4 regions of the Cytobacillus solani genome follow, and region 3 is predicted to be linked to each of the others. Evidence: riboswitches for the same ligand, from Rfam matches in the RefSeq annotation. Region 3 holds a riboswitch; each other region holds the start of a gene.

Region 1 (3,141 bases), 1.1 Mb from region 3:
CTGTCATTGATTTAGAGGGATTGGCAGGTCATCGAGGATCCATCTTCGGAACTTTCGGATTGTTCCCTGGCAACAATCAAAAAACGTTTGATTCGCTTCTATATAAATCATTAACGGAAATGATTGATTCTCCCTTCTTCATTATCGAAGCTGAAAGTAAACGAATTGGTAAAGTTGTTTTACCTGATGAACTTTTAAAGAAAAAGCAGCTTGGTACCAATATTCATTTACAAGCTTCAATGACATCACGGGTTGAGCGTATTTATAATGACTATTGTTTGCCATATGCACACGAGGATTGGTTTCATAAAAAGGTCATTGAACGTCTTTCTTTTATTAAGAAACGCATAAAGAACCATGAAATTATTGCTTCTCTAGACGAAGCAGCTTCCATTAAGGAGTACAAAACTGTCATCCAAATTCTTCTCGAAGATTATTATGACCCCCGTTACGCACATAAACAAATGGAATATAGCAAACCCTTCCATCATATCGATGCTGAAAATACTGATTCGGCGGTTATGGAAATTTTGCAGCTGATTCATACAAAAAATGCTCTAGTCAATTAACTTAGAGCATTTTTGCTCTAAATTTTCAATTATACGGACAGATACTATGCAAGAAGCTCGTATATTTATGATAAAATACTAATATCTTTTCAAACCAATTGTTCTTTATATGGAACTTTCCGTCGTTTTTTGGTATGATAATATTACATATTATAGTAAGGTGTGTGAGATTGGATGATCGGTGAACGAGTTAAACTACTTCGAAAGGAAAAGAAAATGTCGTTATCCGAGCTTGCCGAACAAGCTGGTGTGGCCAAATCCTATTTAAGTTCTCTCGAAAGAAACTTACAAACAAACCCTTCGATTCAATTTCTCGAGAAAATCGCTGCAGTATTAAATGTACCTGTCGATCATTTAATTCATGAACAGCCGAATAAAGAAGAATTGGACTCTGAATGGATGAAAATTGTACAGGAAGCCATGAATTCTGGCGTTACTAAAGACCAATTTAGAGAATTCTTAGCATTTAATAAATGGCGAATTGACCAAAATAAATAAGCATTTCATTATACAAGAAGGGTCAGGGAGGCTATGTTAATTAGCCTCCATGGCCCTTTATTTCAAAATAAAAAGCATTTCTTAAATGAGAAATTTCTCACAAGAAATACTTAAAACTTGTCCCCATCAATATTCATCCTTTAAGAACTATTTCAGTAACCCCGCTATTCATAAAAAATTCCCTAATCTCATCTTGTTTGATTCCCATTTTTTTTGCCTCAATAATCAGCTCAAGCCATTCTGTATCCATTTCCCCCACAGTCACTTTCACCTCAACCACATAGTTCCCCCCAAAATACGAATCGTATTTAAGGCAACCCAGCCATCCTAGTATTTTATCCAACATACCTTAGACCTGTGACTTTGCGTCCCTGCCTTTCAGCAGGTTTGCCTTTTTCTATATCCTTTAAATAGGTAATATATTCTATATTATGTATTTTATAAGATATTTATCACTTATGGTGTTGATTTTTGTCTATTCAGAAAATTTTTGATCTACTTTTTTTATCCTTATTTCGACATGGTTCTTCCCTTCCTAAAAGCTGCTTATACTTAAATTGACATATTAAATGCCTACAAGGAATATTCATTTAAAAGTTGGTATAACAACCGTAGAAATTAGTCGAAAAATATTAATATATAATGCCTAATTAAATCATTGACAATATGATTTATTTTACACAGTTCTTTTACTAGAAAAGGTATACAATCAATGGGAACATCCATACACCATGCAATCCGATAACGATGGTGTAGACCGCTGAGGCTGTAATTGACAAGACTTTTATAAGTCGAGTCGGTGGAAGCTTCTTCATTAAGATCAATCCGAAAAGAACACCTGAGAGTAATAGCTTATATCCAAGAAAAAACAAAGGACTTATATCATATAGACCATTCATCATAGGATTGCTTTCTTCAATCATAGAGAAATGAAGACCCAAATAGGTAAAGACTCCATCAGCTATATTAACTATTGCTAGGTAAGAGAATATTCGTTTCAAATTGACCACCCTTTTAGGAGCTTTGTGGGTTGCACTTGCAAATTTTTTTATAATAAAAAGTATTTCCTAAAAAGGTTCCCCTTCTCATAGAAATACTTAAACTCGTATTTATTCTTTATTTATACATTATGATTTAAATAGTCCAAGATCTCTTGTTTCTCTATTCCTAAATTCTTTGCTTCTATTATTAACTGCAACCATTCTTTATCTATTTCTGTGACCTCTATTTTTGTCTCGACCACAATGTTCCCCCCAAATAGGAATCTTATACTAGATAATCTATTTTTATTACCATCTTTCTTTGTCTATGCATCTTTTGTTGGAAAAATTTCAAAATATGCACGGGCTCCTACTCCTACACTTTCATATAAGCATATCCTTTTCGATAGGCTTCAGCTTTTTTCCGAATGGTTGGTCGTTTAATATTTATCCTTTCCAATGTCATTGCATCAAAAAAGGGATAGTTGGTTAGATCCTGTCCACAAATTGGGCATAACCATTCACCCTTCTCACTGCTGCTATATGATGGGCGGCAGCAGCGATCACAGTTTTTTTGGTACATGATAGGGTTCCTCCTTCTTTATGGATACAATGGATAACCAAATTTTTAAAAGGCAGGAACCTAATCCCACCTATTAACATTGTTTTAGAAAACTATTTATTCGAACCATCCTGTTGTTTAGCATCAAAAGTCCATGTAAGTTTTAAAGCATCATCTTGGAATTTATTTTGATCTTCCCCATTATCAACAAACTCAAATTGGACAGTAAATTTGGCATTCTTTGCACCAGCCGGGAAATTTTTGAGGACTTGAACTGGATTTTCATTTATTTCAGCTAAAGTTTTTTGGAAAATAACTGTATCTTTACCAGATGCATTGTACAAGTACTCCACCATAATATGTTCCCCAAAGTCTTCTCCTGCATTGTCACCTTTCTTATCAGACACTTCATAAGTGGAATTTAGTAGGATTTCCTTCATATCAAGTGACCCATCATTTGAAAGCTGGAAATACCTAAAGAAACGGTCTCCTGGTTTAATGTTATCAATACTAATAATTGTTTCTTTATCAA
Region 2 (3,141 bases), 2.0 Mb from region 3:
GGAGCAGGATTTCGATGTTCAATTATCAATGGGTGTTGGAAAATCAACCATTATTTTACCTAAAGATGTCGGCGTTCAAGTTAAATCTTCCAAGGGAATCGGTCATTCTGAATTTAGAGGATTTATTTCAATGGGAGATGATGTCTATGTGAACGAGGCTTATGAAAATGCCAAGATAAAAATCAATGTCAACGCAGAATTGGGCATTGGAAAAGCAGATTTTATTATTGAAGAATAACGAGTTCATCAAGAAACGTGTGTTTATAAAAAGAAAAGAAAGCCATATTATAGATAGAGTTTAGTGTTTGGAAAGGAGTCAATTTGATGGAATCTTTATCCCGTGAACAGCTTATTAATAATATGCAAAAATCGTTTCAGATGTATATAAATCAATATGGATTGGATGATATTGGAGTTTTTGAAGAAGAAGGCCAGGATGATCTTTACTATTTTGGCTACACAATTAAAAAGGATGGGAAAACGCATCATATTCATAGCCCGTATAGAAAAGACACACACGGTGGGCTTTCTCCCATAATAAACGAATGGACGATCGAATCAGATGAACCGCAAAAAACAGATCTAAAAGGATATCACAGTTTAGAGAGTGCATTTCTTGATCTATAAAGTGAAACATAATCAGCGGGGGTTCTCCACCATCCCCGCTGATTGCCAGTTGAATGATATGTTGCTTCAAATACTGCCATTCTAGCTGTTATTTTTATTTCACCTAGCTGTACCGATTTTATAGCTTTTTAACAAATTCTGATTTTAACTTCATAGCACCAAATCCATCAATTTTGCAGTCAATATTATGATCTCCATCGACTAAACGAATATTTTTTACTTTTGTACCTATTTTTAAAATGGATGAGCTCCCTTTTACCTTTAGGTCTTTAATAATAGTTATTGAATCGCCATCATTTAAGACATTTCCATTTACATCTTTAATCAATTTATTTTCCTCGGTATGGTCATTTTCAGTGTTTAAACTCCACTCATGAGCACACTCGGGACAAACGAAAAGACTCCCATCCTCATATGTATATTCAGAATGACATTTTGGACATTTTGGCAAACCTTGCATGAACATTTTCCCCTATTCGTAATTATTTTTCTATTTTCTTACGGTACAGAAAATCTTAATCATTGAATAGACCATCTGCACACTCTCTTATCTTACAGTAAAACTTGATACAAAAATAGATAGATTAGGAGATGATGGGAAATCATTAACAATAAACTATTTTGTATCATTTTCTACGCAACAAAAATAATGTGTAGACCTCTAACATTATTTTTTGTTGTTTCTTACTAAATCAATTTATAGTTCTTGTGATTGACAACCGTTTTTATCGGTTCGTCCGTTTTTGTATTTACTCCGATTTCTACAATGACTGAGTTATCCCGAAGGACAATTACTTTTCCTTTTTTCCCTTTTGCCTCCCCTTTAATAATTTGTATCATGTCACCCATATTTGGTTTTTTCGTGTTCTTCACTTTGCTATCCTGTTTTTTAGTCATATCTTCAGCCATTTTGCATACCCCCTTTTTTCATCTATTGAGTAAGTGAATCAATTTCCTTCGTTTTTAGTATGACCAAAATTCTTCTCCATACAACTTTATACAAAATTGCTTAACAACAATCTTTGAGTAAAGATGTCAAAAGTCACTTTAATGAAAAAGACTTTTGAACTATAATAAAAGCAATAGCAAATCAATTGAAAAATTGAGACGCAAAACCACAGATCTAAGGTAGTCATACTATGATGGCTGGGTTGCCGTATTTACTCTTACATAAGATAAATCGTAAAGGAGCTCTACCCTATGTTTAAGAAAACCTTTCTCGCTCTTCAGTTTATTTTTCCACTTCTATTAACCCATTGCTTTCCTGCAATGGGACAAGCACAAAACCCTTTATTGGACGTTAATAATTATCAAATTTACTATGGTCATTTAAATGATGTAAAAACCAAACAGCTTGGCAAAAATGATCTGGTTGTTATTGAGCCTCACGAAACAACAAAAGAACAAGTGGCTGAATTGAAAAAAAGCGGCACAATAACACTCGGTTATATTAGCATTATGGAATTGCAGGACTGGGATGACGCGTTTGTAGCCAAAATACAGGCAGATGACTATTTAAAAGTTAACGGTCAAAAGGTCTATGTTGAGGATTGGGATACCTATCTAATGGATATCACTAATAAGCATTATCAGCAATTATTGCTTGAAGAAATTGAAGAAGAAATTATTCAAAAGCAGTTTGACGGGATCATTTTAGACACTGTTGGCGATATTGATGATTTTTACAGCGATAACGAGGAATTGGCCGCAGACCTCCGTAATGGGTATGTCGAGCTTCTTCAAGTCATAACAAGTAAACATAAAGAATTGCTGTTACTGCAAAATTGGGGATTCGAAACTTTGAAAACTGCTTCCAAGGATTACGTGGATGCGATTATGTGGGAAGGCTTTAATAAAGAGCGTTTAACGAATAGCAGATGGGGACAAAATTGGATCAAATATTTCCAAACCCTGCAAAAGGAAGATAATATTGCAGTATTTACTGTGGCACCTAATAAAAGCAGTGCAAATTACAGTAAAAAGCAAGGCTTCGTTTCATACGAGAACAAAAATAGTATCTATAATTAATAAAAGGTCTGCCTTTTTTCCCGAGGCTGACCTTTCATATTATGAAATTAAGATGCATAATCACCGCTGTATTGAACAAGCGATACATCTTTAACCCCTTCTAGATTCGATAATTTATGAACAAATGCGGTATTATCCACCTTAAGCTTGATTTTTAATGTTAGCTCTGTCCAATTATTTCGAACAATTTTCGATTTCAGATCATAATTGAACTTAACAAGCTGTGCTTTAATCTCATCGTAGGCCATTTCGTCATAATGAATCACTAATAAATACGTTTCGTCCTTCCATTTCTTTTTTGAAAGGAAGAAGACAGCGATGGAAATAAAAATGGATCCAAAAATCGCTACTGGATATACGTTTGCTCCAATCGCAATACCTGCTGTAATCGCCCAAAACAAAAACACGATATCCAGCGGGTCCTTCAGTGCTGTCCGAAAACGTACGATACTTAATGCTCCGACCATCCCTAAGGACAGAACGATA
Region 3 (3,141 bases):
GCTGATCCTGGCATCATCGGAATTAATTCAGGTGCAGGGGTAGCGATTGCTATTTTCTTCCTATTTCTGCCGATTGATGCTGGTTCCTTTGTTTATCTGCTTCCTGTTGTCGCATTTATTGGTGCTTTAATTACTGCTAGTGTAATTTATATTTTTTCGTATAATAGAAAAGTTGGACTCCAGCCAGTCCGATTAGTTTTAATTGGCGTTGGATTTTCAATGGCGCTTTCTGGAGCGATGATTGTCCTTATTTCTTCTGCGGAACAGGAAAAAGTCGATTTTATCGCTAAGTGGTTAGCAGGGAATATTTGGGGGACTGACTGGCCATTTATTTTGGCCATCCTTCCCTGGCTGGTGATACTCATTCCCTTTACCTTGTATAAGGCAAACCGATTGAATCTCCTTGGATTAAACGAACCGGTAGCCATTGGAGTTGGTGTATCCATTGAAAAGGAGCGTATCGTTCTCCTTCTGACAGCTGTTGCTTTAGCCGCTGCGGCCGTTTCAGTGACGGGTGGTATTACATTTATCGGACTGATGGCCCCACATATAGCAAAAGCCTTGGTAGGACCGAGAAATCAATTATTTATCCCGATCTCCATTCTAATTGGCGGATGGCTTCTGTTATTCGCTGATACGGTTGGGCGTAACTTAGTTGAGCCAGACGGGATATCAGCAGGCATTATGGTTTCATTAATCGGTGCGCCATACTTTATTTACTTATTGTTGAAAAAATAAGAATAGCCCCTGAAAATAGATAATTTCAGGGGCTTCTCAGATAACTTCCAATTTAATTTGAAGGGTTGTCATCTTAACTAATTTTTTCGATCACACCCATACCTTCTAATAGCACTTTCGCATCTTTATTTAAGTATTCAATAACGTCTCTTCTTAATAACAATTTTGCTTTATCTTTTACAATTAATTTCATGGATCGAATATCAAATTTCGTTGCATATGAATTTAGGGCAATGACCGTAGCCATATCCTGCCTTGAAATAGGTTCATACCCCGCATCTAGCCGTTCTGTAAGCAATTTGAGCAGCTCTCTCGCATTGCTTTTCAATAGCACCTTATGCTTGCTTAAAACTTCTATATTCTCCTCAATTAATTTCCTGGTTGTGACAAAATCTAATTGTTCTACATTTTTATTAACTTCCTGTATTAATTCCTCGACCTTCAAAAAAATCACCTCAAAATAAAAAAGTAGGGCAAAAGAAAAAAGCTATTCCCTCATTCGTGAATAGCCAAAAATTCAAATAACCCATTCAAAAATTTGGTAACCGGCTGTCATAGTTAGTTGCTTATCACTAAACCACTACCTTAGACCCATAGCTTTGCGTCCTATTCTTTCGAATAGTTTGCCTTTAAACTCATTTATGTAGGACTTTTTATTTAGGACTTTTTAACCTCTAATTCTTATGATAATTCATTCTAATTTATAATTCAACAAGATTCAGCAAAATTCTACATTATTGAAATTCCAATTGAAAATTATTTTATTCAAATTTACACATTGAACTCCTTTTCTTCCTGGCGCTGCTCCTTAATCAAAAGCCCGCCGGCCAAACCAAGCATAGAAAAAATAACCGGTATGATAAATGCGTAATGATAGCCTACTTGGATTGGTGAAGCATGAAAATGATCGAGTATTTTGCCAAAAATACCGGGCAAAAGGACTGCACTTAAAAAACCGCCTGTATTCGCAAATCCAGAAGCTAGACCAACCTCTTTCCGATCAAATGATTGCCGGACAACAGCAAATGTTAACGTATTTGCCCCGTTGCAATATCCGATGATAAAGAAAAGAATGATAAGCATGAAAATGGGCGGCTCTCCCCCGAATAATAGAATGGCTGTCCAGCATAAGAATGAAATGAAGTGAATAACTGTATAAGGCTTTTTGATTGAACCTATACGTCCTGCAATCCAGCTCGTAATCGGTGCGCCGATAATTGCTCCGATAAGTCCGATCATAATAAGCTGGCTCGCATCTGAACGATTCATATCATATACATTCATCCCATATGGAACAGCCCATGAACCGATAAATCCAACATATGTGCCAACAACACCAAAATGACATAAGAAGGTTGCCCAAGCTTGACGGCTTGAAAGAATGCGGCGTAGCAGCGATAATGTCTTTTCCTTTACTTGTTCTTCTTTAGGTGAGATTATCTTTTGTTTCTGATAATCATTAAAGAGTTGTTTAGGTTTTTTCACAAGGATGAAATAAAGCAAGATTCCTAGTACACATAGAATAATCCCTATTAATAAAAATGGAACCCTCCAGCCCCATAAAGTAATCCACCAGGAAAAAGGCACAGTTGCCAGCAGAAATCCAAAACTCCCCGCCATCCCAGCTATTCCAATCAACCCAACAAATTCATTTCCTTTAAACCACAGACTTAAAATTAAAACCAAGTTGACCCAAATGGTTGCATCACCAAGTCCCACTAATAACCTAGCAAAGAGAAGGAAAAATTCATTTGGAGCTAAACTATATAATACTGTCCCTAAGCCATTTAGAATGGTTCCAATAATAAGGAAAAAATTAGGACCATATCGATCAGACAATAGCCCAATTGGTATTTGCAGACTTGCGTATGCAAGAAATTGAATGCTTGTCAGTAATCCAATGGTTGAAGCTGTAAGACCGAAGTCCTTCATTAGTTGATCTGTAATTAGTCCTGGGGCCGTCCTTTGGCTAACAATTAGAAAATAAGTAAACAACACTGTGCCAAAGACAGCCCATCTGTATTTGCTATTTTGTTTTTCCAATGGTCACTACTCCTGTTAATATTTAATAAAACTCATTATACTCTAGTTTTCTTATATATTTATTAGGATTTTTAATGAAGGCGTTTTCAATTCAAAAAACTTTTCTCATAACAAAAAGAAGAAGAATTTCACCAGCATTTGGTGTCTTCTTCCCCTCTTTGAATAGAAGTGATTCTATATCCTGTACCCATAAAAACAGATAGCTAATCACATTTTTATCTTATTCGATTATTACTTTCCGCTAGATCTTAAACTTACTAATTAAAGTTTGTAAGTCTTCCGCTAATTTGGATAATGATTGGGCGGATATGGATATTTCTTTCATAGAAGCAAGCTGTTCTTCTGCAGATGCCGCCACAT
Region 4 (3,141 bases), 2.0 Mb from region 3:
TGCGTATAAAAACAGCCAATTTAATAAAAACTAAGTAAAAAAGCTTGGGGTGAATAATATGGGATTACTAAATTCTTTTAATGAGTGGAGGGCCAATCGACACGAAAAACATCTATCGAATATGAAGGATGAGAATAAATGTCCAGAGTGCTACGGACGAGGGTTTTCCATTTTTCCAGGTAACGAATATGCCTATCACGCAAATTTATATGATTGTCCAGGCTGTAACGGAGGCGGCACATACTCAGACTGGGAGGAATACCAATAAGAAAGTGCCGGGACAGCAAAAGATCCTTTTTTGCAGTCCCGGCACTTTCGTTTTTAAGCAGTAACCATCTGGTTTCCACCCTGTTTTTTTGCTTTATATTGGGCTTGATCAGCTGATTTCTTTAACGAATCAACGCTAGACCCGTGCTCTGGAAAAATGGCAACACCTGTACTAATCGAAACAGTTATTTCATTTTCTCCTATTTTGATTGGGTGCTGTATTAAATACTCAGATAAATTCTCATGGATAGTTTCAGCCAAGCTATTTAAACTAGAATTTATGATAATCATAAATTCATCTCCAGCATACCGATAGCCCACAATATCATCATTACAAATGCTTTTAATTCCATCCCCTAATACTTTTAAATATAAATCTCCAATATCATGACCAAAATTATCATTCACTTTCTTTAATCGGTCTGAATCAATCATCATCAAGGTTATTTCTTTCCCATCTTCGCCGATTAAATTGGAGAGATCATTATGGAATGCACGGTGATTCTTCAATCCGGTTAATTCATCTGTCTGTGACATTAAATAAATTTTTTCATAAAGTCTCGCCGTTTCAATGGAATGAATGACCTGGTTTCCAATAATCTGCAATAGTTCTTCATGTTCTTTTCGATAAGCGAAATCAGACACACTTTGTGCAGAAATAACTGCTTTCACCTGATCATCAATGATGACTGGTACAAAAATGCCTGATTTCGTATCTGTTACTCCGAACGTTGAATCAGTCTGATCTTGGCTCACTTTTCTCGGATGAACAATTTCTTTTGTTCTGATTGCTCTTGAAGTAAAATTATTTCCCATTTTTATGTATTCCTGCGGAAAGAAAATTCCATTTTCCACCATAAAAATAAAGTGAATAAGCGGATTTCCTTCTGTATATAAAGCGATAAAAAACGAATCAGTCGGCATTACTTGAGAAACCATTTCATATGCCTTCTTGAGAAGAATTTCTTCGTTTAATGTTTTGCTGCATACTTGGGCAAAATCATGCAAAATTTTATAATGTTCGTTTAGCCAGCTCATATTTTCCATTTGAACGTTCACTTTTTGCAATTGTGATAATAAGGAATCAATCGCTTCTTTATCTCCACAGTCCCCAACTGAACATACTATTTCTGAATATACATCCCGTGTAATGATGTTTTTTTCAGAGCCGATTTTTTTCAGCAATTTTGTAACAATCCGAAGAACTTTATGAATTCCTTCCATTTGCTTACTCATTCCATACACTTCCAACGTATTATTTTTTCACAAGAAAAAGATTAATCGCATACCGATTAACCTAACTCAATTATAGTTATATTCGGCAGCTGGCTGGCATGATCAAATGACTTTAGCCCCTCTAGCTTTGCGTCCTCATTTTTCAATGAATTTGCCCTTTTCTCCTATTAAGTTAGAATTCTGAAAAATCACAAAATGGTTATATTAATACTATATAGTTCTTATTTACCATAGTCAATTGATTTTCATAGAAATCATGCTAAAAATAGCTGGTTAAAGAAATAGGAGCAGGTCATTCCTTCTTAACTTGAGCTTTTTGATTATATTTTATCATACAGATGCTAAATTTTAATACTGTAATGCTTAAAAGGGAAAGATAAATTCCCTTTTAAACAAATTAGCCCGCTTGTTCGATAATATACTTCTTCTTCTGAATATAGATAAGCCTTAGTGACAGACAAACACCTGCGGCAAGTAAGCCAATCGTTAACCCAATCCAATATCCCGTTGCTCCTAAATTTGTTTGATGTGCAAGGAGATAGCCAACCGGGAGACAGATTAACCAGTAAGCAATTAATGTAATGATAAATGATATATTTACATCCTTATATCCCCTTAGAGCTGCTTGTGCTGTGGCTTGAATGGCATCAGATATTTGGAAAAATAGCGCATAAATTAGAAAATGGACGGTGAGTGTAATTACTGCCGCTTCATTAGAGTAGAATCCCGCAACCTGATATCGAAATAAAACGACTAGTAAGCCTGTTACTAACGCAATAATAATGGATAAATAGATGCCCAACCAACTATATGCCCTCGCATCTTTATACCTTCCTGCTCCAACCTCAAATCCAACAAGTACAGTTTGAGCCATCGAAATGCTCATTGGTATCATATATAAAAAAGAAACGATATTTAGAGCTGATTGATAAGCTGCGATTGTCGTCACATTAAATTTACTTAATAGAATCGTTACCACGGCAAACATACTTGTTTCAAAAAAAATTGAAAGCCCCATTGGCACACCAATTTTCAGTATTTCTTTACACTTTTCCAGTGAGAACCCTTTAAAGCTTGCAAATACTTTAAAGGATGAAAAAGGGCTTTGCGTTTTAATGACGAAAATAATCATTCCTAAAATAAACCAATACGTGACTGCAGTTGCATAGCCTCCCCCTGCACCACCTAGCTCAGGAAAGCCAAAACGCCCGAAAATTAGTACATAGTTAAATAATAAATTTATCGGTAAAGCCACGATCAAAATAACCATGACTACACGAGTTTTTCCCAATGCATAAATAAAGGATCTTAATACATTGAAAGCAAATAACGGAATAATTCCAAAGCTAAGCCCGATCAAATAGTTACGAGCGGTATCTTGCACACCGCTTGGGAGATTCATTTTCGTTAATAAAGGGTCTAACAGGAAGAAACCAATAATGATAACTGAAACGGCAATCATAATCGCTAAGTATATGCCATTTTTAACAATCGATGTCACTTCCCCTGTCTTCTTCTCCCCGTAGCTTTGGGCGACAATTGGTGAAACGGCAAGAAGAATTCCACTCAACCCTGTAAATACTGGATTCCAAATGGATGACCCTATTGCGACTCCTGCTAGATCAGATGAATGATACT

The links. A riboswitch is a leader RNA that binds a small molecule or an ion and turns the genes downstream of it on or off. The one in region 3 is predicted to bind cyclic di-GMP.
Region 1: linked by a shared signal. The riboswitch ahead of FI644_RS26255 (anti-repressor SinI family protein) and the one ahead of FI644_RS10545 (hypothetical protein) in region 3 are both predicted to bind cyclic di-GMP.
Region 2: linked by a shared signal. The riboswitch ahead of FI644_RS20385 (endo alpha-1,4 polygalactosaminidase) and the one ahead of FI644_RS10545 (hypothetical protein) in region 3 are both predicted to bind cyclic di-GMP.
Region 4: linked by a shared signal. The riboswitch ahead of FI644_RS20255 (sensor domain-containing diguanylate cyclase) and the one ahead of FI644_RS10545 (hypothetical protein) in region 3 are both predicted to bind cyclic di-GMP.

Annotation. Positions count from the first base shown of each region.
Region 1 is NZ_CP041305.1:1,006,387-1,009,527, forward strand. It holds gene mnmH (tRNA 2-selenouridine(34) synthase MnmH) at 1-569, shown strand, start outside; gene FI644_RS05145 (helix-turn-helix domain-containing protein) at 744-1,067, shown strand; gene FI644_RS26255 (anti-repressor SinI family protein) at 1,201-1,347, opposite strand; cyclic di-GMP riboswitch class I at 1,377-1,469, opposite strand; gene FI644_RS05155 (DUF5658 family protein) at 1,760-2,068, opposite strand; gene sinI (DNA-binding anti-repressor SinI) at 2,188-2,310, opposite strand; gene FI644_RS05165 (hypothetical protein) at 2,424-2,630, opposite strand; gene FI644_RS05170 (TasA family protein) at 2,723-3,141, opposite strand, start outside.
Region 2 is NZ_CP041305.1:4,062,984-4,066,124, reverse strand. It holds gene FI644_RS20405 (toast rack family protein) at 1-238, shown strand, start outside; gene FI644_RS20400 (DUF5634 family protein) at 325-627, shown strand; gene FI644_RS20395 (zinc ribbon domain-containing protein YjdM) at 746-1,087, opposite strand; gene FI644_RS20390 (DUF2187 family protein) at 1,315-1,536, opposite strand; cyclic di-GMP riboswitch class I at 1,702-1,786, shown strand; gene FI644_RS20385 (endo alpha-1,4 polygalactosaminidase) at 1,828-2,655, shown strand; gene FI644_RS20380 (DUF4956 domain-containing protein) at 2,703-3,141, opposite strand, start outside.
Region 3 is NZ_CP041305.1:2,058,471-2,061,611, reverse strand. It holds gene FI644_RS10550 (FecCD family ABC transporter permease) at 1-738, shown strand, start outside; gene FI644_RS10545 (hypothetical protein) at 812-1,183, opposite strand; cyclic di-GMP riboswitch class I at 1,276-1,376, opposite strand; gene FI644_RS10540 (MFS transporter) at 1,510-2,781, opposite strand; gene FI644_RS10535 (methyl-accepting chemotaxis protein) at 3,023-3,141, opposite strand, start outside.
Region 4 is NZ_CP041305.1:4,030,919-4,034,059, reverse strand. It holds gene FI644_RS20260 (methionine aminopeptidase) at 59-268, shown strand; gene FI644_RS20255 (sensor domain-containing diguanylate cyclase) at 322-1,503, opposite strand; cyclic di-GMP riboswitch class I at 1,585-1,669, opposite strand; gene FI644_RS20250 (MATE family efflux transporter) at 1,901-3,141, opposite strand, start outside.